One region of the Stenotrophomonas sp. 78350_Sma genome, then DNA from elsewhere that is predicted to be linked to it. Evidence: riboswitches for the same ligand, from Rfam matches in the RefSeq annotation. Region 1 holds a riboswitch; the other holds the start of a gene.
The links. A riboswitch is a leader RNA that binds a small molecule or an ion and turns the genes downstream of it on or off. The one in region 1 is predicted to bind glycine.

Region 1 (14,363 bases):
GCGCTGCATCTGCTGGCGCGCGCGCTCGGGCAGGCCCGGCTGTTCCAGTGCCAGCTCTGCAGCACCGGTCATCACCGCAATTGGTGTACGCAGTTCGTGGCTGGCGGTGCTGATGAAGACCCGTTCGCGTTCGACGAACTGCTCGTTGCGGTCCAGGTAGTCGTTCAGTGCATCGGCAATGGTATGCAGTTCGGAGCTGCCGCGCGGGTCGACCTCGATGCGCTGGCCCTGAACGCCCGGCCGCAAGGCGGCGATATGCTGCGCCAGCAGGCTCAACGGGCGCACCATGCGCTCCATGCCGAACGACGCCATCAGCACGGTGACGAAGATCATGATCACCCCGGCCAGCATCACCCAGCGCGTGGCGAACTGTTCCAGGTCATGGAAATCGGAGATGTCCAGAACCAGCGCGACCCGGCCCATCGGCTCGGTTTCGCGCACCATCACCGCCGTCTCACGTCCCTTGACCATCACGCCGTCATGCAGCCCCGGATGCAATGTGCGCAGCCCCTCGGGCAGGTTGACCGCATCGAACCGGTACAGGCTGAGCGTGTCCGAATCCTGCCAGCGGTAGTGCGGCTCGTGCTCGACGTGCTCGACGATGCTGTCCAGTTCGGAATTGAGCAGCGCGCGCCAGGCGGCATGCTCGGCATGTTCATGCACGTAGTTGCCGACGCTGAACACCGCGATCGACAGCAGCGCCAGATAGCCCAGCAACCACCACACCACGCGCCGGTACAGCGGCCCCGGCTTACGCGCCTTCATTGCCATCCTTGCCGGCATCGCTGCCCGTGGTCACCGCCAGACGGTAACCCACCCGCGGCAGGGTATGGATCAGTTTCTCGGCGAACGGACCATCGACGCTGCGGCGCAGTTCGTAGACATGCGAACGCAGCAGGTCGCCATCCGGCGGTTCGTCGCCCCACAGGGCGAATTCCAGCTGCTGGCGGGTGACCGCGCCCGGACTGGCGCGCATCAGTACCTCCAGCAGCTTGCGGCAGGCTGGGTACAGGTGCAGCACCTGGCCCTCACGCTGAGCCTCCAGCGTCGCCAGATCCAGTACCAGATCGCCCACCTGCAGGCGCTTGCGCGGGTTGCGGCCCTGCGCACGCAGCAGCAGCGCTTCCAGCCGCACCTCCAGCTCCGGCAGCGCGAACGGCTTGGTCAGGTAGTCGTCGGCGCCCGCGCGGAAGCCGGCAATCTTGTCCGGCAGCTCGTCACGCGCGGTCAGCATGATCACCGGCACTTCCGATGCATGCTCGGCGCGCAGCCGGCGCAGCACCTCCGGGCCCTCCATGCGCGGCAGCATCCAGTCCAGGATGACCGCGTCATACGGATGGCTTCCGGCCAGGTGCAGTCCGGTGATGCCATCCGGCGCCACGTCGAGCACATGCCCGCGCGACTCGAAATAGTCGAACAGGTTGGCCACCAGCTGGCGGTTGTCCTCGATCACCAACAGACGCATGCACGAAACATCCACGGAAGTTCGTACCATGGTAGCGCCGCACATGTCGGAATGCGGTCGCCCCGGCGTCGCTCTGACGCTTTTCCCACCTCTGCCACCTCAGAATGGCCGTTTTGCTCCCGGAGCCTGCCGTGCCCGTAGCCCTGCCCCGCCGTTGGCGCCTGCCCCTGTTGTGGCTGCTGATCATTGCTGCGCTGGCAGCGGGGATCGGCCTTCGGCAGCCGCAGCCGCCGGACGAGCCGCGCTTCGTGCTGGCGGCCAGGACCATGGTCGAGAGCGGGCAATGGCTGCTGCCGCACCGCGGCGTGGAGCTGTATGCGGAGAAGCCGCCGGTCTTCATGTGGCTGCAGGCCGCCGCCTACGAGATCGTCGGCAGCTGGCAGTGGTCGTTCCTGCTGCCGTCCTTGCTGGGCGCCCTGCTCAGCCTGTGGCTGGTGTCGGACCTGGCACGGAGGCTGTGGTCGCCTCGGCATTCCATCTACGCCCTGGCGGCGCTGTTCTGCACCCTGCAGTTCGGGCTGATGGCCAAGCGTGCGCAGATCGACATGGTGCTGGTGGGGATGACCACCGTCGCACTGTGGGGCTTGATGCGGCACCTGTGCGAACGCCGCAACCTGCCCGCGCTGTGGCTGGCCGGTTTCGCCGCAGGCGTCGGCACGGTGACCAAGGGCGTGGGCTTCCTGCCGCTGCTGATGGTGCTGCCCTGGTTCGGCTGGTGGCTGTACCAGCGTCGCCGGGGGTACACGGTGGAGGGCCCGCATCCGGCAACCCTGCTGTGGCTGATCCCGGCCTTCCTGCTGGGTGTCGGGGTGTGGCTGGCACCACTGGGCTGGGCCCTGCTGCACACGCCCACTGCCGAACTGCAGGCCTACGCGCATGAGCTGTTGTTCAAGCAGACCGGTACCCGTTATGCCAATGCCTGGCACCACCGGCAGCCCGCCTGGTACTACCTGCAGGTGATCCTGACCCTGTGGCTGCCGGGCAGCCTGCTGCTGCCGATGCTGTTCAAGCCCTGGTGGCGCCGTATCCGCCGTGGCGACCGCCGCCAGTGGCTGCTGCTGGGCTGGGCCGTGCTGGTGCTGGTGTTCTTCAGCGCCAGCCCGGGCAAGCGCGAGGTGTACCTGCTGCCGATGCTGCCGGCGATGGCGCTGGCCGCGGCGCCATTGCTGCCCGGCCTGCTGCGCCGCCTGTGCGTGCGCCGCTACCTGTTCGGCTACAGCGTGGTGCTGATGCTGGCCACCGGCGTGCTGGGCGTGATGCTGATGACCGAGCACCCGTGGGCCGTGGCTCAGCTGGAACGCCGGGCGATGCCCGACACCCTGCTTCCGGTGCTGGGTGATGGCCTGCTGACCTTCGCCATCGCGCTGGCGACGTTGATTGTCTGGTTGCGGGTGCGCCGCGCCGCAACGCTGGTGCTGCTGACCCACGGCATGCTGTGGATGCTCTACGGCCTGGTGCTGATCCCGGCGCTGGATCCCTACGCATCGGCGTCGGCGCTGATGCGCCGGGTCGGCGCGCGGATCGGACCGGACGCCGAACTGGCGCTGGTGGCCTGGCGCGAACAGAACCTGCTGCAGGCCGACCGCCCGGTGCGCGAATTCGGCTTCAAGCGCCCCTGGGCCGAGCAATGGCACGACGCCGGCCCGTGGCTGGCCGAGGCACCTGGCAAGCGCTGGCTGCTGGTGCTGGACGACGCAATGAGCCCCTGTGTGGATCCGGCCAAGGTGATCGACATCGGTGTTGCCAACAGGAATCGTTGGCAACTGCTTCCCGGTACTGCATGGAACCCGGAATGCCACGCCGAACGGACAGGATCGACCGCCGAAGAAGACTGAACGTTGGCACGTGCCGGGAAAACATTAACCCGGCACGAACGAGCGTCCGACCCTTCTCCGACATCCAGGTGACGAGCATGACCGCGGATTCCCGAACCGCCCTTTCCCAGCATGCCCGTCCGTCCCCTTGATTCGGTAGCGCCGCTTGCAACATCGCCACTGGCGTCACGATTTGCCGTAACTCACCTCTGGCTGCCTGTCGCAATCGGTCTGCCGTTGTTTACGCTGCTGATGGGTTTCGGCGGCGACCAATGGGTGGCCGATCATCTGTTCCGTCTGGAGGGTGGCCACTGGGCGCTTCAGGACGCCTGGATCACCCGCACGGTGGTGCACAAGGCCGGCAAATGGCTGAGCACCGCAGCGGCGCTGGTTGCGATCCTGCTGTGCTTCCACCACTGGCGGAAGGGTCGCGATCGCATCCTGCGGTGGGCGCTGCTTTATGTCGTGATTGCCATGGCTCTGGGCACGGGTGTGATCTCCCTGCTGAAGTCGCTGGTGCCGATGGAATGCCCCTGGGACCTGCTTCGCTACGGCGGCCACCAGCCTTTCATCGGGCTTTTCACCGGGCGCCCGGCCGGCATGGCCGCACAGGCCTGCTTCCCGGCGGGCCACGCCAGCGCGGGTTACGCATGGTTGTCCCTGTACTTCTTCGCCTTGCTGTGGCGCCCTTCATGGCGCTGGGCCGGGTTGTGGATCGGCCTCGGCGCTGGCCTGGTGTTCGGCATCAGCCAGCAGCTGCGGGGCGCCCATTTCCTTTCGCATGACGTTGCCACTGCGTTGATATGTTGGCTGCTTTCGCTGGGCCTGTATCTGATCGTCAAACGCGTCCTGATCCGCCGTCAGCTGGACCGTCCCAACCGCCAGGAGGCGAACGCATGAGTGCATCGGTCCAACGCCCCGCCCGCCTCCCCGCCCTTGCGGGTCTTCGCAACTGGCGGCCGCAGCTTTCCACCGAAGCACTGATCGCGCTGACCAGCCTGTTCTTCGCGGTGGCCGGCAATGGCCTGTTCTGGCACAGCGCGATGGCCAGCCATCCGGGCAGCCTGCGCTACGCGCTTTCGCTGCTGCTGTTGCTGCTGGGTGCACACGGCGTGCTGCTGGGCATCCTGGTCTGGCGCTGGAATGCCAAGGTCGTGATCAGCCTGTTGCTGCTGGTGACCGCATTCGCTGCGCACTACATGAGCCGCTACCACATCTATCTGGATGCGGACATGCTGCGCAACGTGCTGGCGACCGACCCCAAGGAAAGCCGCGAGCTGATGACCGTGTCGCTGGTGTGGCCGGTGCTGTTGCTGGCGGTGTTGCCGATGATCGTGCTGTGGCGCGTGCAGCTGCGCCGCCGCAGCTGGGGCCGCAGCCTGCTGTGGCGCCTCGGCTTCCTGGTCGTGGCAGCGGTGACTGCCGTTGGCGGTGCGCTGATCTCGTTCCAGGATGTCTCGGCACTGATGCGCAACCAGCGCGAAGTGCGTTACCTCGCCACCCCGGCCAACGTACTGCTGGGCCTGCCGCGTGCGCTGCGTGGCGACAACCCGGTGCAGCGCGCGCCGAAGCTGCCGATCGGTACCGATGCCAAGGCCACCCCGCGTGCAACTGCCAGCAAGCCGCGCCTGCTGGTGATCGTCATGGGCGAAACCGTGCGCGCGCAGAACTGGGGCCTCAACGGCGGCCGCAACACCACCCCGGAACTGGCCCAGGCACCGGTGATCAACTTCCCGGACATGCATTCCTGCGGCACCAGCACCGAAGTGTCGCTGCCGTGCCTGTTCTCGCCGTGGGGACGCCACGACTACGATGAAAAAAAGATCCGTGCACACCAGTCGCTGCTGCACGTACTGAACCGTGCCGGCATCGCACCGTTGTGGCGTGACAACCAGTCCGGCTGCAAGGGCGTGTGCGAAGGCCTGGAGTTCCAGTCGCTGTCCGATGCGACCACCCCGGGGCTGTGTGCCGATGGCCGCTGCATGGACGAGATCCTGCTGCAGGACCTGGCCACCCAGGTGCGTGCCAAACCCGGCGACCGCGTGGTAGTGCTGCACCAGCTGGGCAACCACGGCCCGGCGTACTTCGAGCGTTACCCGGCCGCCTTTGCTCGTTTCAAGCCAACCTGCGACACCCGTGACATCGGCCGTTGCTCGCGCGAAGAGATCACCAACAGCTACGACAACGCCGTGCTGTACACCGATCATTTCCTGAGCAAGACCATCGGCACGCTGCAGGGCATGCAGGATTACGACACGGCGATGATCTACCTGTCCGACCATGGCGAGTCGCTGGGCGAGAAGGGCCTGTTCCTGCACGGCGTGCCCTATGCCATCGCCCCGGCCGAGCAGACCCGGGTACCGATGACGATGTGGTTCTCACCGGGCTTCGCCAGCAGCCGCGGGCTGGACCTGCAGTGCGTGCGCAAGCGTTCGGCGGCGTATACCGACCACGACAACCTGTTCCCGTCGGTGTTGGGCCTGATGCAGGTGAAAACCTCGCTGTACGAGCGCGACCGCGACGTGTTCGCCAACTGCGAAGGTTGAGGGTTGTTCGGCAGGGCTTGCAGCCCTGCACCCGCGGTAGTGCCGGCCGCTGGCCGGCAGCCTCGACAGCAACAGCAAAAGCTGGCATTCCGTGGGTTGGCGGGGTGGGTCCGGTTGAGGGGGACGCTGCAAGTACGTCCATGTAAGCTCGGTCGCCGCATCCATGCGGCTCACGCCCCCGCAACCGGACCCACCCCGCCTTCGACAGATTTCCGCGATCTGTCGGAACGACGTATTGCCCTGGTGGGTGTCGACCTTGGTCGACACAGTAGATCCACGCCATGCGTGGATGACTCATTCGATATCTGACAGATGTGTCGACCAAGGTCGACACCTACCAACAGCCGCCACGATCTGTGAGAGGTGGGGCGGTGTGGGCTTGCAGGACCGTTGGCGCCATGGATGGCGCCATCGAGCCCCCGTGGACGGGTTGCGGCGTGTCCTGCAAGCCCACACCGCCCCGCCAAACCACGGAATCCCCGCTTTTGAAGTTGACGTTGCCGTTGCTCGAAAGCCTCTGCGGGTGCCGGGCGCCGCCCGGCCGACTTCCGCCACTTGCGGTGGCAGCGGCTGCCCACTAGCCTTCGGCCGTCGTTCACCACCCAAGGACCGCCCGTGAAACACCGTCATCTCCTGCTGGCCTCGGCTATCGCCGCCGCCACGCTGGCCCTGGCCGCCTGCAAGAAGGAACCCACCCCAGGCACCGATACCGCCAGCAGCAGCGCCCCGGCCGGCGAAACCGCCGACCAGTTCGTGGCCCGCATCAATGCCGAATTCAAGGCCGCCTACCCGGAGATGACCTCGGCGCAGTGGCTGTCCTCCACCTACATCAACAGTGATTCGGAACGCATCGCGGCCAAGGCCAACGAGCGCTCGCTGACCCAGCTCAACAGCTGGATCGAACAGGCCGCCAAGTTCGACGGCAAGCCGATGAGCGAAGACAGCAAGCGCGCGATCCACCTGCTGAAACTGATGTCTTCGATGCCGGCGCCACGCGACCCGGCCAAGCTGGCCGAGCTGACCCAGATCGCCACCCGCATGGAAGGCAGCTACGGTGCCGGCAAGTACTGCACCGATGCCAACGATCCCAACTCCTGCCGCCAGCTGGGCGAGCTGGAGCAGGTGCTGGCACGCAGCCGCGATTACGACAAGCAGCTCGACGCCTGGCAGGGCTGGCACAGCACCACCAAGAGCATGCGCGGCGACTACCAGAAGTTCGTCGGCCTGGTGAACGAAGGCGCCAAGGGCATGGGCTTCACCGATGCCGGCCAGATGTGGCGCAGCGGCTACGACATGCCGCCGGAGCAGATCGGCCCTGAAACCGATCGCCTGTGGGAACAGGTCAAGCCGATGTACGAGCAGCTGCACTGCTACGCACGCGGCAAGCTGGACAAGACCTATGGCAAGGACAAGGCAGAAGTGGGCAATGGCCTGATCGCCGCGCACCTGCTCGGCAACATGTGGCAGCAGGACTGGTCGAACCTGTGGGACCAGCTGGAACCCTACCCGGGCGCTGGCAGCCTGGACATCACCGCGGCACTGGAAAAGCAGTACCAGACCAACCTGAGCGCGGCGCTGGCCAAGGCCGGCAAGGACGCCAACGTGGCTGCCCAGTACAAGGCGCAGCGCGAGGCCGAACTGCGTACCGCCAAGCAGATGACCGAGCGCGCGCAGGACTTCTACGTGTCGCTGGGCATGCCGTCGCTGCCGCAGTCGTACTGGGAAAAAACCCAGTTCATCAAGCCCGATGACCGCGACGTGGTCTGCCACGCCAGCGCCTGGGACATGAACATGGAAGGCGACGTGCGCACCAAGATGTGCATCAAGCCGAACGAAGAAAACTTCACCACCATCTACCACGAGCTGGGCCACATCTATTACGACCTGGCCTACAACCCGCTGCCGCCGCTGTTCCAGGGCGGTGCCAACGATGGCTTCCATGAAGCGATCGGCGACACCATCGTGCTGGCGATGACACCCAAGTACCTCAGCTCGATCGGCCTGGTCGACGCGCCGACCGAGAGCCGCGAGGCGGTCATCAACAACCAGATGCGCATGGCGCTGTCCGGTGTGTCGTTCCTGCCGTTCGGCCTGATGATCGACCGTTGGCGCTGGGGCGTATTCGACGGTTCGATCACCGCCGACAACTACAACAAGGCGTGGTGGGACCTGAAGGCCAAGTACCAGGGCGTGGCCCCGGCCAGCACCCGTGGTGAAGAGTTCTTCGACCCGGGCGCGAAGTACCACGTGCCGGGCAACACCCCCTACACCCGCTACTTCCTGGCGCGCATCCTGCAGTTCCAGTTCTACAAGGGCCTGTGCGACGCGTCGGGCTACAAGGGCCCGCTGCATGAGTGCACCTTCTACGGCAACAAGGAAGCCGGCCAGAAGTACTGGGCGATGCTGAGCAAGGGTGCCAGCCAGCCGTGGCAGGCCACGTTGAAGGAGCTGACCGGTACCGACAAGCTCGATGCCGGCCCGATGATCGAGTACTTCACGCCGGTCAACGAGTGGCTGAAGCAGCAGAACGAAGGCCAGATGTGCGGCTGGCAGGCCAACGCGGCCCCGGCGGCAAAATGAAAGAAGGGGCGGGTCCGCGAGGATCCGCCCCTTTCCGGTAGTGCCGGCCGCTGGCCGGCAACTGCACGGTGGAAATGCGTCTGGCAGCCGGCCAGCGGCCGGCTCTACCGCAACAGCGATCAGCTGTTCTTCTTGGCCGCCATCGCAGCGGCCAACTCGGCCTTGAATTCCTCGAAGGTCTGGCCCTTCTCCCTGGCTTCGGCCTGTGCGGCATCGCGCAGCGCGTCGGAGTACATCAGGCGCACCGGCGTGCCATTGCGTTCGTGCAGCTCACCGGCCTGCATGATCAGCGCCAGCACCTGTGCGGCGCTTTCGCTGTGGCCGGCAATGCGGCCATCCATGCCCAGCACCCATTCGCCGTCGCGGCGCACGACACCGGCCAGCAGGGTGCGCTGCGCATCGCGCAGTTCCGCATGCGGCTCCACCGGCGAGGCCTGGGCAGCGGCCTTGTTGGCGGCCTGCTTTTCCTGGCGACGGCGCTGGTCGCGGCGGGTCTTGGAGCTGGTGGACATGGTGCGGTACCGCTGCGAAAGGGGGGCGCAAGGATAGCGCACCCCGCCCGCAGCACCGCTTCACACCCCTCAGTCCAGCACTTTGCCGTGCCGCCAGTAGCCCATGAAGGTGATCGCGCGGCGGTCCAGCCCGCAGTCGCGGACCAGATGGCGACGGACCGCCATCACCGACCCCGCCTCGCCTGCCACCCAGGCATACAGCGGCCCGGCCACGCTGGCATCGGCCTGCTCCCACAGGATCTGCGCGTCAATGTCGATCTCTTCCAGCTCGTCGCCTGCGGCCACGCTCGAGGCCGCTGCCAGGCGCGCCTGCACCGCCTGCAACAGAGGCTGTCCGTAGGCCGCCTGCCCGCGTGGCAGCCAGACCAGCTCGGCCGTGTCCGGGGCCTTCAACGGCACCGCATCCCCGGCCTGGGCGACCTCCAGCAGCGCCAGCGTGCGTGGCGGATCGGCCAGCGCGGCCAGTTCCTCGAGAATGCCGGCTACCGCCGGTAGCGCGGTTTCATCCGCCACCAGCAGCACCTGGCCGACACCCGCCGGCGGCTTCCATTCCCAGCCTTCGCTGCTGTCGGCACAGTCCGCATCGGGGGCCAGCAGCACTACGCGGTCGCCCGGCCGCGCGCGGATGGCCCAGCGCGAGGCCGGCCCGGTTTCGCCATGCAGCACGAAATCAACGTCGACCTCGCCCTGCTCGGCACGCAGCTGGCGGATGGTGTAGGTGCGCATCGGCGGGCGCTGGTCGTCCGGCAGCGCGCGATAGCGTGGATACCAGTCTTCACCGCTGGGGACCTGCGGCACGTCCTGGCCGGGCAAGGGGAAGAACACCTTGATGCGCTGGTCCGGGCCTTCGGTCTTCATCCGTGCCACGTCGGCACCGGTGAACACCATGCGGTCAAGGGAAGGGGAAAGAACGCGGCGCTCCTTCAGCGCCACCTCGAACAGGCGATAGGTCTGCTGCGCAGCCATGGGGGAACCTCATGCAACGACATCGGATCGGCTGGCTGTCGTGCATCCACGCACCGGCTGGCTGGAGTCCCCAGCCTAGTCCGGTCGTTCCTGGCCGCAAGCGTTGGAGACAGCGCGGCCCGCCCTACCCCTGCGCACTGCTCAATGGCCCGTGCAGACTGCCTGCGCCGCGCGCTCGCGCTGGTGCTCCCAGTACCAGAACACGAATCCGGCGCCGAAGAATGCAGCCTGGCCCAGTGCCAGGTGCAGCGGGCTGGCACTGAGCAGCGGCGACACCACGCCAGCCACCACCGTGCTGATCATCAGCTGCACGAAGGCCTGCAGGGACGATGCCAGGCCACGCTGGTGCGGGTACATGTCCAGCACCGCCAGGGCCAGGATCGGGAAGATCAGCGACATGCCCATGCCGCCCAGGAAGATCGGCAGCACCGCCCACGGCAGCACGAACTGCGGCGACAGCGCCACGTAGCCGACATTCAGCAGCGCCGACAGCGCGCACAGGCTGAAACCGATGGCGACCTGGCGTGTGGGCGTGGTGTGCCCGGCCATGCGCCCGGACAGGAACGAGCCGGTGGTCATGCCGCCGATGGTGGGAATGAACAGCCAGGCGAAGCCGCCCTCGCCCAGATGCAGGTGCTGCATCACGAACACCGGTGCCGAGGAGATGTACAGGAAGATGCCGCCGAAACCGATGCTGCCAGCCAGCGCCAGGCGCAGGAAGCGCGGGTTGAAGCCGATGCGCACATAGTCACGCAGCAGCACGCGCGGCGACAGCGGTACCCGTGCCTCGACCGGATGGGTTTCCGGCAGGAAGCGCGCGGTGGCCGCCAGCAGCACCAGCCCGAACACCACCAGGAACCAGAAGATCAGCGGCCAGCCGGCGCCACTGAGCAGGATCCAGCCGCCGATGATCGGTGCGATCGCCGGAGCGATGCCGAACAGCATCGACACCTGGCTCATCAGCCGCTGCGCATCGTGGCCGTGGTACAGGTCGCGGATCACCGCGCGGCCGACAATCATGCCGACACCCGCAGACAGGCCCTGCAGCGCGCGGAACGCCAGCAGCGTGGTCAGGTCGGTGGACAGCGCACAGCCGACCGAGGCGCCGACGAACACCACCAGGCCGCCCAGGATCACCCGCTTGCGGCCCCAGGCATCGGACAGCGGGCCGTGCGCCAGGCTCATCAGACCGTAGAACAGCAGGTACACACTGATGGTCTGCTGCACCGCCACTTCGTCCACCGCCAGGCGCTGGGCCAGCTGCGGGAACGCCGGGAAGATGGTGTCGATCGAGAACGGACCGAACATGGCCAGGCCGGCGAGCAGCAGGGCCATGCGGCGGGTGGAGGGAGCAACAGCGGCGGTCATGGGAAAGGCGTCCGGCAGGGCCATGCGCGGCACGCACGGCGGGCGCCGGTCCCCTGCAGCAGGGACGGCGCCAGATGAATTCGGGTATCCGCCCATCATAGGTGGGGATTGCGCCTGATGCCATGCAGCAGTGCACAAAACGCACGGACGGGCCATCGGCCATTCAGGCGCGGCCTCCAGGACCGAAGGCGGCCGCCGCGCCCGCAACGGGCTATAATCGGCGGGCAACACGGTGGGAGAAGCGGAACACCGCTGCCGAAGGCGCAACGCCCGTAATCGCTCAGGCCCGATACCACCCGTAACACAACTCTGGAGAGACCGGTTCGATCCGGCGCCGAAGGGGCACGAAGCTGCGGTCCGCCGCGCTTTTAAACTCTCAGGCAAAAGGACAGAGGGGCGCCCCGCAGACCGCCGACCGGCGGCTTGTGCCCGTGCGTGTGCCCTTTCCTGACGGATCCTTCGCCATGTCCCAGAACACCCCTTCCCTGCGTGAGCTCGAGCACCACAACGCGTTCGTCGAGCGCCACATCGGCCCCAACGACGCCGAGATCGCGCAGATGCTCGACGTCGTCGGCCACGCGTCGCTGGATGCGATGACCGACGCCATCGTGCCGGCCAAGATCAAGTCGCCGGCACCGCTGGCACTGCCGGAGTCGATGACCGAAGTGCAGGCACTGGCGAAGATCCGTGCGATCGCCGACAAGAACACCGTGCTGCGCAGCTTCATCGGCCAGGGTTACTACGGTACCCACACGCCGAACGTGATCCTGCGCAACATCCTGGAAAACCCGGCGTGGTACACCGCCTACACCCCGTACCAGGCGGAAATCTCGCAGGGCCGCATGGAAGCGCTGATCAACTTCCAGACCCTGTGCGCCGACCTGACCGGCATGGAAATCGCCAACGCCTCGCTGCTGGACGAAGCCACCGCCGCCGCCGAAGCGATGACCCTGGCCAAGCGTTCGGCCAAGTCGAAGTCGGACACCTTCTTCGTGCACGACGCCGTGCACCCGCAGACCCTGGAACTGCTGCGTACCCGCGCCGAGCCCATGGGCATCGTGCTGCGCGTCGGCACCCCGGCCGAAGCGCTGGAAGCAGAAGCCTTCGGCCTGCTGCTGCAGTATCCGGACACCTTCGGCCAGGTCGGCGACTACAAGGCGCTGGTCGATGCCGTGCACGCACGCGGCGGCCTGGTGGCCGTGGCCACCGACCTGCTGGCCCTGACCCTGCTGGCTGCCCCGGGCGAATGGGGCGCGGACATCGTGGTCGGCAACAGCCAGCGTTTCGGCGTGCCGTTCGGCTTCGGTGGCCCGCACGCCGCCTTCATGGCCTGCCGTGACGCCTACAAGCGCTCGATGCCAGGCCGCCTGATCGGCGTTTCGATCGATGCCCAGGGCAACCCGGCCTACCGCCTGACCCTGCAGACCCGCGAACAGCACATCCGCCGCGAGAAGGCCACCTCCAACATCTGTACCGCGCAGGTGCTGCTGGCGGTGATGGCCTCGATGTACGCCGTTTACCACGGCCCGGAAGGCCTGACCCGCATTGCCCGCCGCACCCATCGACTGGCCTCGATCCTGGCCGCAGCGCTGCGCAATGCCGGCGTGCAGGTCGGTGGCGACTTCTTCGACACCCTGCACGTCACCGGCGTGCATGCCGATGAAATCCATGCCAAGGCACGCGCCGCCGGTTACAACCTGCGCGCGATCGACAGCGACTCGGTCGGCATCAGTCTGGACGAGACCACCACCCGCGCCGACATCGTCGCCGTGGCTGCGGTGTTCGGTGCCTCGCTGGACGTCGACGCGCTGGATGCCAGCACCGCCGACGCGCTGCCGGCCGGCCTGCTGCGCCAGTCCGCGTTCCTGACCCACCCGGTGTTCAACACCCACCACAGCGAGCACGAACTGCTGCGTTACCTGCGTTCGCTGGCCGACAAGGACCTGGCGATGGACCGCACGATGATCCCGCTGGGTTCGTGCACCATGAAGCTCAACGCCACCGCCGAGATGATCCCGGTGACCTGGCCGGAGTTCTCGCAGATCCACCCGCTGGTGCCGGCCGACCAGGCGCTGGGCTACAAGGAACTGATCGACACGCTGGAAGCGATGCTGGTCGAATGCACCGGCTACGACGCGGTCAGCCTGCAGCCGAACTCCGGCGCACAGGGCGAGTACGCCGGCCTGCTGGCGATCCGCGCCTACCACCGCTCGCGCGGCGAAGGCCACCGCGACATCTGCCTGATCCCGGATTCGGCGCACGGCACCAACCCGGCCTCGGCGCAGATGTGCGGCATGAAGGTGGTGGTCACCAAGACCGATGCCAACGGCAACGTCGATGTGGAAGACATCCGCCTCAACGCCGAGAAGTACAGCGACCGCCTGGCCGCGATCATGATGACCTACCCGTCCACGCACGGCGTGTTCGAGGAAGAGGTGGTCGAGATCTGCGAGATCATCCACCAGCACGGCGGCCAGGTGTACACCGACGGCGCCAACATGAACGCCCTGGTCGGCGTGGCCAAGCCCGGCAAATGGGGTTCGGACGTTTCGCACCTGAACCTGCACAAGACCTTCTGCATCCCGCACGGCGGCGGCGGCCCGGGCGTCGGCCCGTGCGCGGTCAAGGAGCACCTGGCCCCGTTCCTGCCGGGCAAGCTGGGTGACAACGGCCCGGTCGGCATGGTCAGCGCCGCCAGCTTCGGCAGCGCCTCGATCCTGCCGATCAGCTGGATGTACATCGCGATGATGGGCCGCGAAGGCCTGCGCAAGGCCACCCAGGTCGCGCAGCTCAACGCCAACTACATCGCCAAGCGCCTGGCCCCGCACTTCAAGACCCTGTACACCGGCCGCAACGGCCTGGTGGCACACGAGTGCATCCTCGACGTACGCCCGCTGGAGAAGACCAGCGGCATCGGCGCCGAGGACGTCGCCAAGCGCCTGATCGACTTCGGCTTCCACGCCCCGACCCTGAGCTTCCCGGTGGCCGGCACGCTGATGGTCGAACCGACCGAGAGCGAATCGCTGCACGAGCTGGACCGCTTCATCGACGCGATGATCCAGATCCGCGAGGAGATCACCGCGATCGAAGACGGCCGCCTGGACCGCGAGGA
Region 2 (14,363 bases), 750 kb from region 1:
GAGGGCCTGTTCTCGGCTGACTTCCGCGCCAGCGAGAAGCTGGCGCAGCAGCTGATCCAGGTGGCGGGCCGTGCGGGCCGCGCACGTGATCCCGGCGAGGTCTGGCTGCAGACCCATCACCCGGGGCACCCACTGCTGGAAACCCTGGTGAGCGGCGGCTACCACCCGTTCGCGCAGGCCGAACTGAACCAGCGCCAGGCTGCCGGATTCCCCCCCTTCGCACACCTGGCGCTGATGCGCGCCGAAGCGCAGCAGGTAGAGCATGCCAACGCGTTCCTGCTGGCGGCGCGGCAACTGCTGGGCGAACAGAATGTGGTCGAAGCCTATGGGCCGATGCCGGCGCCGATGCCGCGGCGCGCCGGTTACCAACGCACCCAGCTGCTGCTGTCTGCCGTGCAGCGGCCACCACTGCATGGGGTGCTTTCGCAGCTGGTTCCGCAGCTGTATGCGCTGCCGGAAGCACGCAAGGTGCGCTGGTCGCTGGATGTGGATCCGACGGATCTGTACTGAGGGGTCAGAGCCCACCCGTCGGGTGGGATCCGACCCTTTGGCTATCGGGGTCGGATCCCTTTTGCAGAAAAGGGCTCTGACCCCGAACACTTTCGCTACGTCAGAGGCGACATCACGCCGCGCTGGTAGGCGGGGCGCTCGCGAAGGCGGGCGTACCATTCAGCCAGGTGCGGCAGCTCCGGGCGCTGGATCGGCAGTTCGAACCACGCGTAGATCTGCGAGCCCAGCGGGATGTCGCCCATCGCGAACGTATCGCCCGACAGCCACGGCTGCCTGGCCAGGGTTGCATCAGCCATCGCAAGGTAGTCCCCGGCACGCACGATGGCGGCATTGATCCGCGATTCGTCGCGGTCGGCTGGCGCGGTGCGCATGATGCCCCAGACCAGGTCGCTGTACAGCGGCGCCATCCGCGAGGTGCTCCAGTCCATCCACTTCTCGGCCTGGGCGCGTTCCATCGGGTCTTCAGCGTACAGCGTGCCCAGCGCATAGCGCGCGCTCAGGTAGCGCACGATGGCATTGGACTCCCACAACGGCAGGCCGTGGTCTTCGATCACCGGCACCAGGCTGTTGGGATTCATCGCCTGGTATTCCGGCGTCTGCGTGCCGCCGTGGCTGCCACCGACTTCGATGGACTCGTACGGCAGGCCGATCTCCTCGGCACACCACAACACCTTGCGGACGTTGCTGGAATTGCGACGGCCCCAGATCTTCAACATGCGGGTTTTCCTTGCTGGCAATGCGAGCGGCAACGATACGCCTGATCAGGTGGGGTGTGTGCGTGCCGGATGCTGGATCTGGCACCCGGGCACTGCCGGCCAGCGGCCGGCACTACCGGTTCTTTTTTGGCAGCGCGCGCACGTAGGAGGACTTGCCATCCTTCTTCAGCTCGAACAGGCCGATCGCTGCCAGCAGATCGCTGAGTTTGCCGTAGCCGTAGTTGCGCGGGTCGAACGACGCCTGGTTGCCGATCTGGCTGCCGACCGGGCCGAGGTGCGACCAGCCATCCTCGCCCTCGGCCGCGGACACCGCGCGGCGCAGCATCTTCACCAGCCGCGTGTCGCTGCGCATTTCCGCACCGCTCTTGCGCGGGCGCGCATCGTCGTTGGCCACCGGCTCGCTCGATGCCTGTTCGCTCGATGCCTGTTCGGTATCCGGCACGCTGGCATGGGTCTGGCCCAGCGCTTCCAGGTAGGTGAATTTCGAGCACGCATTGACGAAGGGTTCCGGCGTCTTCTTCTCGCCGAAGCCATAGACCTTCACGCCATCGGTCAGCAGGCGCATCACCATCGGGGTGAAGTCGGCATCGCTGGACACGATGGCGAAACCATCGAGGTTGCGCGCGTACAGCAGGTCCATGGCATCGATCACCATCGCCATGTCCGAGGCATTCTTGCCCTTGCTGTAGGCGAACTGCTGGATCGGGCGGATCGCATATTCGTGCAGCACCGCTTCCCAGCCTTTCAACCGCGGGCTTTTCCAGTTGCCATAGGCGCGGCGCACGTTGGCCACGCCGTAGCGGGCGACTTCGGCCAGGACCTCGTCGATCTTCGAGGCCGGCGCGTTGTCGGCGTCGATCAACAGGGCGATGCGCTTTTCCGGTTCGCTCATGGACTCCTCGCGGGCGGTTGCCTGAACCCGAGTATCGCCGATCCACGCGGGCGCTGACGTGACAGGCGGTCGCCGTGAGAAGATGCCAGGCGCTTCCCCCAATGCCCCCACTGGAGTGAGTCGATGAGTCGTGAGCGCGTTCCCCACCTGGTCGTTGTCGGCGGCGGTTTTGCCGGACTCTGGGCCACCCGTGCCCTGGCCCGCGAGCGCATGCGCATCACCCTGGTCGACCGCCGCAACCATCATCTGTTCCAGCCGCTGTTGTACCAGGTGGCCACCGCGGGCCTGTCCGCGCCGGATATCGCCGCACCGCTGCGCCACATCCTCGGCCACCAGCGCAATGTGGAAGTCCGCCTGGGCGAAGTGGTGGCCATCGACAAGCAGGCCCGGCAGATCCGCATGGCCGATGGCAGCACGCTGGACTACGACAGCCTGCTGCTGGCCACCGGCGCCACCCACGCCTACTTCGGCAACGACCAATGGGCCGATGATGCGCCCGGCCTGAAGACGCTGGACGATGCCATCGCGCTGCGCCGCAAGCTGCTGCTGGCCTTCGAACGTGCCGAGGCCGAACCGGACCCGGCAAAGAAAGCGGCGTGGCTGAGCTTTGCCATCGTTGGCGGTGGACCCACCGGCGTCGAACTGGCCGGCACCCTGGCCGAAATCGCGCGGCATACGCTGCGCAATGAATTCCGCCACATCGACCCGGCCAGCGCCAAGGTGCGGCTGGTCGAAGCAGGCCCACGCGTGCTGTCCTCGTTCCCGGAAGTACTTTCGTTGAAGGCGCGCCGGCAGCTGGAAAAGCTCGGCGTGGAAGTGCTGACCGGTACCCCGGTGAGCGACATCGACAGCCAGGGTTTCAAGCTCGGCGATCAGTTCGTGCCGGCACGCACCGTGGTCTGGGCCGCCGGCGTTGCCGCTTCACCGCTGGCGCGCACGCTGGAGGTGCCGCTGGACCGCGCCGGACGCGTGCAGGTGCAACCGGACCTGACCCTGCCCGGTCATCCCGAGCTGTTCGTGGCCGGCGACCTGGCCGCGCTGAACCAGGCCAACGGCAAGCCGGTACCCGGTGTGGCGCCCGCGGCCAAGCAGATGGGCAAGTACGTGGCCGAGGTCATCCGCGCACGCCTGCACGGCAAGCCCGAACCCGGTCCGTTCAAGTACGCCGACTACGGCAATCTGGCCACCATCGGCCGCATGGCCGCCATCGTGCACCTGGGCAGACTGCAGCTGTCGGGCATCCTGGCCTGGTGGTTCTGGCTGGCCGCGCACGTGTTCTTCCTGATCGGTTTCCGCAACCGCATCGTGGTACTGCTGAACTGGGCCGTGGCGTACTGGAGCTACCAGCGCAGTGCGCGCATCATCTTCGGCGATGACCAGGACGACCGGCGGCCGAGGCGCTAGGTCCCGGGCCCCGGTGGCCTTCACGCACGGGCTGCTAGCGTAAGCCGGTCGCTCATGGAATGAAGCCGCATGGATCTGCTGAAATGGTTGCCCGCCCTGGTCGCAGCCGCCCTGCTCTCGGGCTGTCCTGCGGGGCAGTCGCAGGCGGAAGTCTCCGCCCCCTCGCCAGCGCCCTCTCCGCGCCTGTCACCCGGTACCTACTCGACCGAGCGAGGATGGGGACAGCTGCTGCTGCAGGCACGCCCTGGCAGCACGTCGCTGCAGTTCCATCTGGAGACTGAATCCTCCGGCGCCGGATGCAGCCTGGCGGGCACGCTCGGCGACGATCTGCAGTCCGTCGCGGTGGATCCCGCACCCGGCGCAGCGCAATGCCTGCTCACGATGCAACCTACCGCCCAGGGCATCGAGGTCGGTACGCGCACGGCCGATGCCTGCGCCGCCTACTGCGGCAGCAACGGTGGGTTCAAGGGCCACTACCTTGCGGTGAGCGACCGTTGCATGACGGACAACGTTGCCGCCGCGTTGCGCCAGGCGGCTGCAAAGACCGCGCCGTATTCCGCCGCCGGCACCGCCAGCACGCTGGAAGCGCTCCAGGCATCCTGCGCGGATACGCTTCCATTGAGCACGATCGCCGACATCAGGCTGGCGATCGCTTCGGCCCAGCATGACGCGGGAAACAACGCGGCCTGCCAGGCCGCACTGTCGCCCTATGCCGAAGACGCCGCGCGCAGCGATGACGAACTTGCAGACGGGATGTCACCGGCTGCAGCGGACGAGTACGTCGGCCTCATCGCATCCGTGCGCGAAGCGCTGAAGATGTGTGGACGCACCGCCAACGGCAAGGAGAACAGCCCATGAGCACCGCACCGCAGGATCGTCCGCAGCTCAGCGATGCGCAGCTGCGCACACTGGCCTACTTCGCCATCGGCGTGGCCTCCGAGGGCAGCAACGCCGGCCGCAACGTGGCCTACCAGCTGTCCTTTGCCGGCAACATCAGCGGCAATGTCATGACGCCGGTGGGCAACAGTGGTTTTTCCATCGGCACGCTGCAGACCGATCTGGGCCAGCACCCGGAGGTGGCGACCCAGCTGGTGGACGCCTATCAGCGCTGGGCGCGCCAGCAGCAGCCCTCGCTGGAGCTTGATGCACGCCAGCGGCAGCAGACGGTTTCCGACCTGCAGCGCGATGGCGACGGCATCAGGGCACAGAATGGGCGCGCATTGGATGGGACCGTCCGCGGACATCTGAACACCTTCCTTGCATCCAGCGACGGCGTTGCGTTCGTGCATGCACACGATGTCAGCCAGGTCGACCGACTGCTCCGCCACGGCGATGGCCGCCGGGATCCTGGCGGCGCGATGCAGCAGCTGCGCGGCACGGACCTGTACCAGCATGCGTCGCTGGATGACCAGGCCAAGCTTGCCACCATGCTGATGAAGCTGGAGAACCAGGCAGGGTTGAGCCGCTATCCTGGCGTTCTGCGGTCGATTGCCAGCGGCGATCTGGCCAGCGTGGATGACGTCAAGACACGGATCGACGGCATGCTTCCCAACCGCGTCGTACGCGGCAGGGAACAGCCGGACTACCTGGAAAGCGGCGTGGAGCACGCCCTGAAGGGCACCGAGGTCTTCAACCGGTTGCGAGCCGCAGGGCCAGGCAATCCGATGCGCGATGTGTTCGCCGGTGTCTCCGCCGACCCGCTGGCCAGCCCGGTGGCGCTGGCTGCCGATCGCGCACACCCCGAGGCCCTGCATCGCTACGAAGTGGTCAAGACCCTGTTCCTGCAGAACACCGAGGCACCGGCCTACCTCGATGCCCTGCAGCACGGGCGCTCACATGCCTGGGGCCGCCCGCAGGCGGCCGGCAACTCGCCGGCCACCGCCGGCCTGTACGCCTCCGGCGATGATCTGGTGATCTGGAACCGGGACGGTCGCGGCCACGCTTTCATCGATGGCCAGTGGTCCACCGTGCCGCGTGCGGAACTGCATCGCCAGCAGAATGCCGACGGCTCCATCGACCTCAACCGCGCCCCGCGCAACGGGATGCCCGAACAGCTGCTGCACGTCGAACCCGCACAACAGGAGCGACGGCGTGCCGCGCTTTCCGACCCGCTGCTGCAACAGGCCGAGGAGGCGGTGCGGCGCCTGGAAGACAGCCGGGCCCAGCCTTTCGGCGAAAACGCGCAACGCCTTGCAGCCAGCTCGACCTGCCTGGCCCGCGAGGCCGGGCTGACACGCATCGACCATGTCGTGCTGGGCGCCTCGCCTTCGCAGGATGGCAGGGCGGAAACGCTCTTCGTCGTGCAGGGCGATCCGTCCGACCCGGCCCATCTCAGGGCACAGATGCCGGCCGCGCAGGCATTTGCCACCCCCGTGGACACGTCATTGGCGCAGTTGCAGACGATGAATGACGCACACCGACAGACCGATGCGCGCTCCCGGCAGGAGGAGCTGGATCACCAGAGCACCCTGTCCCAGCAGGCCCGGTCAGTCTGATCCGCGCCCATGCAACGGTCGGGGCGGGCAGTACCCTTCGGCTCGCGCCGTGCCGGCGATCTGCCGTGACGACCAGTGCCGGGTGATCCAGATGGTCAGTGCTGCCGAGCTCAGGTGCCAGCGCAGCATGCTGTGGCGTGGATGGTGGCCGAGGTGGACGCGTGCGATCCAGGAGGCTTCGAGCTCGACATCCGGCACGTTCACCTTCGTATTCACCCCCACGTGGCGCGCCGTGAATCGCCATGGATCCATCGGTACGTGGTGGGCATAGGTCGCAGCACCACACGCGCCGCCGCTCCGCGCGGAATCGACGGGTTGCGGCCGGCCCCCGGTCGCGACCAATCCCAGCGGATACAGCAGGCCCGGCAGCAGGGCCAGGAAGGTCAACAGCAGAAACAGCGCGATCCACGCCCGGCCCGCCGCACGCATCGGTCACTGCGCCTTCGGCTTCGGGTACCACAACGCGTTGACGATGACCCAGCGCTGCTCGAAGCGCCCCATGTGGAAGTAGTCGACGAACCACGGTGTTTCCAGCCGCACCGAGGCAGCGTTGCCGGTCACATCCAGTACGGTGCAGCGGCGGTCCCATTGCTCCTTCGGGGTCTTCAGCGCGCCCTGCTTCGTCAGTGAGACCAGTTCTTCCTTGGACATCCGGCGCAGTCCAAGGCGCTCATCGGGTGTATCACCGAGGACCGCGCGCTTGGCCAGGTCCGGGTGCAGGGACCGGGCGACGCGCTGTGGGTCCGCCTCCAGCTGGCCGTCGACGTAGTCATGGCAGGTGGCTTCGATGGCCGCGATGGTGGCCGGGTCGGCGGCGGGGCTTGTGGCTGCGGAAAGGGCGAACAGCAGGGCGATCGTGGACATCCGGGTCTCCGGCGCTGAGGGCTGGGCGATCATGGCACGTGCAAGCCGCATCCAGGCATGGCGTGGATCTACGGCATCAGGCGCATTTCGTCGGTGCCCAGCTGCATGTACATGAACGCAGCGGCTTCTTCAGACATGGGCTGCCCCTGCGGGAAGCTGTCCAACCAGACGGTGATGCGCGCATGGCGCCCCGCCAGCGCATCCGCCAATGCCTGCTTTTCCGCGTCAGTGGCACGCTCCTGCATTTCGTTGCGAAGCATGTCATCGCCGATCCCCCACTTTTCCGCGAACGGGATCAGATCGACCAGATCGGGAGGGACCCGGTCACGACGCAGGTGGATCGGTTCGGGTGTGCTCGGGCCGTACGCGGCCAGCTCAGCGGCGGTGCCGATCTGCCCATGCTGCAGTGGCGGTGGCGACGGTGCCTGGGTGCAGGCCAGAAGGGCCACGCAGGCAGTCAACAGCAGTATCCCGCGGTTCTTCATCGGACGGATCCATGTGTCGATGGGTGTGGCGATCATGGCACGTGCAAGCCGCATTCAGGCATGGCGTGGACCTACCGTAGAGCCGAGCCCATGCCCGGGTCCTGCAACGGGCAGACGGAACAGCAGCCGAGCGCGGGCTCGGCTACAGAAGTCCAGCGTCCAGGGCCTGCAGCCACGCCAGCTTGCGTTCGCGCGGCTGCTGCTTGAGTTGCCATTCGGCGCGCGAGGCGGCGGAACGGTCCGGGTATTCGCGCACGGCCAGCACGCGCAGTGGCGGCCGCGACCGTGTGTAGCGCGCGCCCTTGCCCGCCTGGTGGGCGGCGAAGCGTGCGTCCACGTCGGTGCTGATACCTGCGTAATAGCTGCCATCGCGGCATTCGAGCAGGTACAGGAACCACGGGCGGGGGGACGGGGCCATGCCGGGATTATGCCGTGCTGCACTGCAGCGGATATACTGGCGGCCGAATGCAGGAGAGAGGCGCCGCGCTGGCGCCCGCCGAAGGCGCAGGCTCCCATGATCGCTCAGGCCGGTGGGCTGGAATCCCACCAACCATGCATTCGACTCGCCGAGCTGGAGAGAGGTCACCGGGCATGCCCGGGACGATCCGCCGAAGGGGCACGCGGCCCACGCCGCTGAACTCTCAGGCAAAAGGACAGCGGGAGCGGCACCGGTCATCGTCATCCCGTCATTGCGCAGGCAGTGGCGGTAGTCGCGCATGGCCGGCCCCACCGCGCCCGGAGCCTGCCCCATGCTGCTGTCCATCATCTACCTGATCGCCATTTCCGCTGAAGCCATGACCGGCGCGCTGTCCGCCGGCCGCCGCCGCATGGACCTTTTCGGCGTGGTCATGATCGCCTGCGTCACCGCCCTTGGTGGTGGTTCGCTGCGCGACATCCTGCTCGGCCACTACCCGCTGGGCTGGGTGAAGCATCCCGAGTACCTGGGCTTCACCGTGTGCGCGGCGCTGATCGCTACCTGGGTGGCGCGCTGGATGCACCACTTCCGCCGCACCTTCCTGGTGCTGGACGGGCTGGGCCTGATCGCCTTCACCCTGATCGGCTGCTCGATCGCACGCGAGGCCGGCCATGCCACGCCCATCGTACTGATTGCCGGCATGCTGACCGGTGCGTTCGGTGGCGTGCTCCGCGACATCCTCTGCAACGAAGTACCGCTGATCTTCCAGAAGGAGCTGTACGCGATCATCGCGCTGCTGACCGGCGCGGCGTACCTGTTGCTGCTGCACTGGGGCGTGGCCGACGCCACCGCGATCCTGTGCTGCCTCGGCGGCGGCTTCGCCCTGCGCCTGCTGGCGATCCACTACCGCTGGGAAATGCCGAAGTTCGTCTATCACGACGAAGTGCATTGATGGTTTGACGGTCGTGCCGGCCGCTGGCCGGCAACACTGCATACGCCCGCAGATTCCAGCAGGTTGCCGGCCAGCGGCCGGCACCACCGATTGCGTTGCATGACCAAGGTCACGCGGCGACGGTTCGCGTAAACCGCTACCATTGACACCCCGTCGCACGCGCGACGGCATCCAGCCACGCCGCGCCCGCGGCCCCGCCAGACACTCCCTCCCCGCTGCCCGTGGTGCCCGTGAACGCGCCGACGGGCCCGCATGTCCCTGCGCGCGCAGGGCGCAGGATGCCCCATGTCTGTCGCCGAAAATTCCCGCTTCCGCCGTGCCCGCTCGTTGTGGGCGGTGCTGGCCCTTGCCCTCGTCGCCGTTCTGGCGTGGTGGCTGTGGCCCCGGAACGACGCCGGCAGCCGCGACGATGCACCGGGCAAGACGGTGCCGGTACGCGTGGCGCGCGCCAGTGCCGAGCCGCTGGTGCTGCGCCTGAAGGCGGTCGGTACGGTCACCCCGCTGCACAGCGTGGTGGTGCGCAGCCGCGTGGATGGCGAACTGCTGCGCCTGCACTTCCAGGAAGGGCAGCAGGTGAACGCCGGCGACCTGCTGGCGCAGATCGACCCACGCCCGTATGAAGTGAAGCTGGCGCAGGCCCAGGGCACCCAGCAGCAGAACCTGGCCGAGCTGGAAAACGCCGAACGGCAGCTGCAGCGCTACCGCGAACTGCAGAAGCAGAACTACGTGTCCGGGCAGGAACTGAGCGACCAGCAGAGCAAGGTGCGCCAGCTGCAGGGCCGCCGGCTCAGCGACCAGGCGTCTGTTGATGAAGCACGCCTGCAGCTGCAGTACACCCGCATCACCGCGCCGGTCAGTGGCCGCGTCGGGCTGCGGCGGTTGGACGTGGGCAACCTGGTACGCGCCAGCGATGCCGAAGGCCTGGTGACGCTGGCGCAGACTGCGCCGATCAGCGTGCTGTTCACCGTGCCCGAACCCGAGCTGCCTGCACTGCTCGATGCCGTGCAGGCGCAACCGTCGCTGGCGGTGGAAACCTGGGACCGCGAAGAACGCCGGCAGCTGGCGCGCGGCTCGCTGTCCAGCCTCGACAACCGCATCGATACCACCACCGGCACGCTGAAGCTGCGTGCGCACTTCGACAACCACGATCTGGCGCTGTTCCCCAACCAGTTCGTCAACGTACGCCTGCAGCTGGGCGAGCAGCCCGCCCTGCTGATTCCCGATGCCGCCGTACAGTTCGGCAGCCAGGGCAACTACGTGCATGTCGTCGGCAAGGACAACACGGCGCAGCGGCGCGTGGTAGTGCTCGGCCCTGCCGATGACGGCCGCGTGGCCGTGCGTTCGGGCTTGGCCGCAGGTGACCAGGTGGTGATCGAAGGCATCGACGGACTGGAAGACGGCACGGCGGTGGAGATCATCGCCGGGGAGGCCGCGACCAAGGCCGGCGCATGAACCTCTCGCGTCCGTTCATCCTCAGGCCTGTCGCCACCACGCTGCTGATGGTGGCGCTGCTGCTGTCCGGCGTGCTGGCCTATCGCCTGCTGCCGGTGGCTGCACTGCCACAGGTCGACTACCCGATCATCCAGATCACCACGCTGTACCCCGGTGCCAGCCCGGAACTGACCACACGCACGATCACTGCGCCACTGGAGCGCCAGCTCGGGCAGATTCCCGGCCTGAAGCAGTTGTCGTCGACCAGTTCCGGCGGTGCGTCGGTGATCACCCTGCAGTTCGGACTGAAGGTGTCGCTGGGCGTAGCCGAACAGGACGTGCAGGCCGCGATCAACGCCGCCGGTAGCTTCCTGCCCGGCGACCTGCCCGTGCCGCCGGTCTACCGCAAGGTCAATCCGGCCGATACGCCGATCCTGACCCTGGCGGTGACCTCGCAGGGCCTGTCGCTGCCGCAGGTGCATGACCTGGTGGATACGCGCATCGCGCAGCGCCTGGCGCAGCTGCCCGGTGTCGGCCTGGTCAGCCTGGCCGGTGGCCAGCGCCCTGCCGTGCGTATCCAGGTCAATCCGGCGGCACTGGCCGCCAACGGCCTGGGCATGGACCACATCCGCACCGCCATCGCCGCGGCCAACGTCAACCTGCCCAAAGGCAGTTTCGATGGCCCGATCCGCGCGGTGATGCTCGATGCCAACGACCAGATGCGCAGCGTGGATGAGTACCGTGCCCTGGTACTGGCCTGGCGCGACGGTGCGCCGCTGCGGCTGGGCGACGTGGCCACCATCACCGATGGCGCCGAGAACCGCCAGTTGGCCGCCTGGAGCGGCACCATGCCGGCAGTGCTGGTGAACATCCAGCGCCAGCCCGGTGCAAACGTGATCGCCGTGGTCGAGCAGGTGCGCGCGTTGCTGCCACAGCTGCAGGCCACGCTGCCGGCCGGCGTGCAGATGAACGTGCTGAGCGACCGCACCGAATCGATCCGCGCGTCGGTGCGCGGCGTGCAGAAGGAACTGGTGCTGGCCATCGGCCTGGTGGTGTTGGTCACGTGGGTATTCCTGCGCAACCTGCCGGCCACACTCATTCCCAGCGTCGCGGTACCGCTGTCGCTGATCGGTACCTTCGCAGTGATGCTGCTGGCCGGCTATTCACTCAACAACCTCACGCTGATGGCGCTGACCATCGCTACCGGCTTCGTGGTGGACGACGCCATCGTGATGCTGGAGAACATTGCCCGCCATCTGGAAGAAGGTGAAAGCCCGCGCGAAGCCGCGCTGAAGGGGGCGGCCGAGATCGGCTTCACCCTGGTGTCGCTGACCGTTTCACTGATCGCGGTGCTGATCCCGCTGCTGTTCATGGCCGACCTGGTGGGCGCGCTGTTCCATGAATTCGCGGTGACACTGGCGGTAGCCATCGGCATCTCGCTGCTGGTCTCGCTGACGCTGACGCCGATGCTGTGCGCGCGGTTCCTGAAGCCGCACGCGAAGACCGCGCATGCGCCCGATGTGTTCGACCGCATCATCGCCCTCTACGACCGACAACTGCGCTGGGTGCTGCAGCGCCAGCCGCTGATGCTGCTGGCCACCGTTGCCACGCTGGCACTCACCGTGGCGCTGTACTTCGCCGTGCCCAAGGGCTTCTTCCCGGTGCAGGATGCCGGCCTGGTGCAGGGCATCAGCGAAGCGCCGCAGGCCATCTCGTTCCAGGCCATGCGCGAGCGCCAGCAGGCGCTGGCCGCCACCATCGAAGCGGACCCGGCGGTGGCCAGCGTGTCCTCGTACATCGGCGTGGACGGCAACAACGCCACGCTCAATACCGGACGCCTGCTGATCGAACTGAAACCGCATGGCGACCGCGATGGCGCCGCCGTGGTGATGGAACGGCTGCAGCAGCGCGTATCGAAGATTCCCGGCATCACCCTGTACCTGCAGCCGGTGCAGGAGCTGGGCATCGAAGACCGCATCAGCCGCACCCAGTACCAGTTCACCCTGACCACGCCGGATCTTGAAGCACTGGAGCGCTGGACCCCGGAGCTGCTGCAGGCGCTGCGCCAGCAACCGGCGCTGCGTGATGTCGCCAGCGATCTGCAGATGCAGGGACGGCAGGCACGGGTGAACATCGACCGTGATGCCGCGGCGCGTCTGGGCGTAAGCGTCGAAGCCGTGGCCGATGCGCTGTACGACGCCTACGGGCAGCGTCAGATCTCCACCATCTTCACCCAGGCCAGCCAGTACCGCGTGGTGTTGGAGGCCGACCCATCGCGGCAGCCGGGACCGGAAGCCATCAGTGGCCTGCGTGTGCGCAGCAGCAGCGGGCAGACCGTGCCGCTGGGTGCGGTGGCACGCGTGGATCTGGGCCCGACCGCCCTGCTGCGCAACCATGTCGGCCAGTTCCCGGCGGCCACGCTGTCATTCAATCTGGCCCCGGGCGCATCGCTGGGCGAAGCGGTGGAGGCTGTGCACGCCGCACGCGCACACGTGGATCTGCCGCAGAGCATCGAGCTGCGCCTGCAGGGTGCCGCAGCGGCGTTCAGCAGTTCGCTGTCGTCCACACTGTGGCTGATCCTGGCTGCAGTGGTGGTGATGTACATCGTGCTGGGCGTGCTCTACGAGAGCTTCATCCATCCGGTCACCATCCTCTCCACCCTGCCTTCGGCAACGGTCGGCGCGCTGGCCGCGTTGTGGGTGAGCGGACGCAGCCTGGACCTGATCGCGGTGATCGGCATCGTGCTGCTGATCGGCCTGGTGAAGAAGAACGCGATCATGATGATCGACTTCGCGCTGGACGCGCAGCGCACACGCGGCATGACGCCACGCGAGGCAATCCACCAGGCGGCACTGCTGCGCTTCCGGCCGATCCTGATGACCACGCTGGCCGCACTGTTTGGCGCGGTGCCGCTGATGCTGGCCAGTGGTTCCGGTGCCGAACTGCGGCAACCGTTGGGCTGGGTGATGGTGGGCGGATTGCTGGTCAGCCAGGTACTGACCCTGTTCACCACGCCGGTGATCTACCTCGCCTTCGACCGCCTGCAGCGCGGCCACGCGGCAGCAACCACCGTCGCTGAAGAGGCCAGCGCGTGACCCCTGTGGAGCGCCTGGCGCAGGCCTGCGTGCAGCGGCCGGTGGCCACGATCCTGTTGGCGGTTGCGCTGGTGCTGGCAGGCCTGCTGGCGCTGCGGCTGCTGCCCGTGGCACCGCTGCCACAGGTGGACTACCCGGCCATCGAAGTCAGTGCCAGCCTGCCCGGTGCCTCGCCCGAGTCGATGGCGGCCACCGTGGCCACGCCGCTCGAACGTGCGCTCGGCAGCCTGCCCGGCATCTCGCGCATCGACTCGGCCAGCACCCAGGGCCAGACCCAGATCGAACTGAAGTTCGTGCTCGGCCGCGATATCGATGAAGCCGCACGTGAAGTGCAGGCCGCGATCAACCTTGCACGTGGGCAGCTGCCCAGTGGCATGCCGGGCATGCCGCAGTACCGTAAGGTGAACCCTTCGCAGGCACCGATCCTGGCATTGGCACTGACCTCGGACACCTTGTCGCCCGGGCAGCTGTACGACCTGGCCTCCACCGTGCTGGCGCAGAAACTGTCGCAGGTACCGGGCGTGGGCGAAGTCCAGGTCGGTGGCAGCGCACTGCCGGCGGTACGCGTGTCATTGGATCCAAACGCGCTGAACCATGCTGGATTGGCACTGGAGGACGTGGCGCGGGCCATCGCACGTGCCAATGCGGTGCGCCCGCTGGGCGCGGTGGGGGACGCGCGCCAGCAATGGCAGCTGGAGGCACCGCTGCAGCTGCGCCAAGCCACCCAGTACCGCGAACTGGCGTTGAAGGTCAGCGACGACCGCACGCTGCGACTGGGCGATGTCGCCGCCGTCGCCGATGGCGTGGAGGACCGCTACGCCAGCGGCTTCCACAACGACCGCCCCGCCGTGCTGCTGATCGTCAGCCGCCAGCCCAATGCCAACATCATCGCCACCGTCGATGCCATCCAGGCGCAGCTGCCACAGTTGCATGCACTGCTGCCCTCCAGCGTTGACATGCGCCTGGTGATGGACCGCTCGCCGGTGATCCGCGCCACGCTGCAGGAAGCGGAGATGACGCTGGTTCTGGCCATCGTACTGGTGGTGCTGGTGGTGCTGGGCTTCCTCGGCCACTGGCGTGCGGCGCTGGTGCCCAGCGTGGCGA

Region 2: linked by a shared signal. The riboswitch ahead of ACZK4H_RS19380 (trimeric intracellular cation channel family protein) and the one ahead of gcvP (aminomethyl-transferring glycine dehydrogenase) in region 1 are both predicted to bind glycine.

Annotation. Positions count from the first base shown of each region.
Region 1 is NZ_CM151182.1:3,451,766-3,466,128, forward strand. Features, by position in the region: gene ACZK4H_RS16100 (sensor histidine kinase) at 1-765, opposite strand, end outside; gene ACZK4H_RS16105 (response regulator transcription factor) at 752-1,465, opposite strand; gene ACZK4H_RS16110 (ArnT family glycosyltransferase) at 1,570-3,300, shown strand; gene ACZK4H_RS16115 (phosphatase PAP2 family protein) at 3,412-4,179, shown strand; gene ACZK4H_RS16120 (phosphoethanolamine transferase) at 4,176-5,825, shown strand; gene ACZK4H_RS16125 (M2 family metallopeptidase) at 6,441-8,405, shown strand; gene ACZK4H_RS16130 (hypothetical protein) at 8,525-8,917, opposite strand; gene ACZK4H_RS16135 (siderophore-interacting protein) at 8,987-9,883, opposite strand; gene ACZK4H_RS16140 (multidrug effflux MFS transporter) at 10,025-11,251, opposite strand; glycine riboswitch at 11,551-11,653, shown strand; gene gcvP (aminomethyl-transferring glycine dehydrogenase) at 11,716-14,363, shown strand, end outside.
Region 2 is NZ_CM151182.1:4,200,792-4,215,154, forward strand. Features, by position in the region: gene ACZK4H_RS19330 (primosomal protein N') at 1-510, shown strand, start outside; gene ACZK4H_RS19335 (glutathione S-transferase family protein) at 606-1,226, opposite strand; gene ACZK4H_RS19340 (NYN domain-containing protein) at 1,339-2,118, opposite strand; gene ACZK4H_RS19345 (NAD(P)/FAD-dependent oxidoreductase) at 2,242-3,522, shown strand; gene ACZK4H_RS19350 (hypothetical protein) at 3,592-4,380, shown strand; gene ACZK4H_RS19355 (XVIPCD domain-containing protein) at 4,377-6,017, shown strand; gene ACZK4H_RS19360 (hypothetical protein) at 6,009-6,446, opposite strand; gene ACZK4H_RS19365 (nuclear transport factor 2 family protein) at 6,450-6,881, opposite strand; gene ACZK4H_RS19370 (hypothetical protein) at 6,950-7,366, opposite strand; gene ACZK4H_RS19375 (GIY-YIG nuclease family protein) at 7,509-7,784, opposite strand; glycine riboswitch at 7,825-7,914, shown strand; glycine riboswitch at 7,928-8,031, shown strand; gene ACZK4H_RS19380 (trimeric intracellular cation channel family protein) at 8,116-8,733, shown strand; gene ACZK4H_RS19385 (MdtA/MuxA family multidrug efflux RND transporter periplasmic adaptor subunit) at 9,019-10,185, shown strand; gene ACZK4H_RS19390 (multidrug efflux RND transporter permease subunit) at 10,182-13,259, shown strand; gene ACZK4H_RS19395 (efflux RND transporter permease subunit) at 13,256-14,363, shown strand, end outside.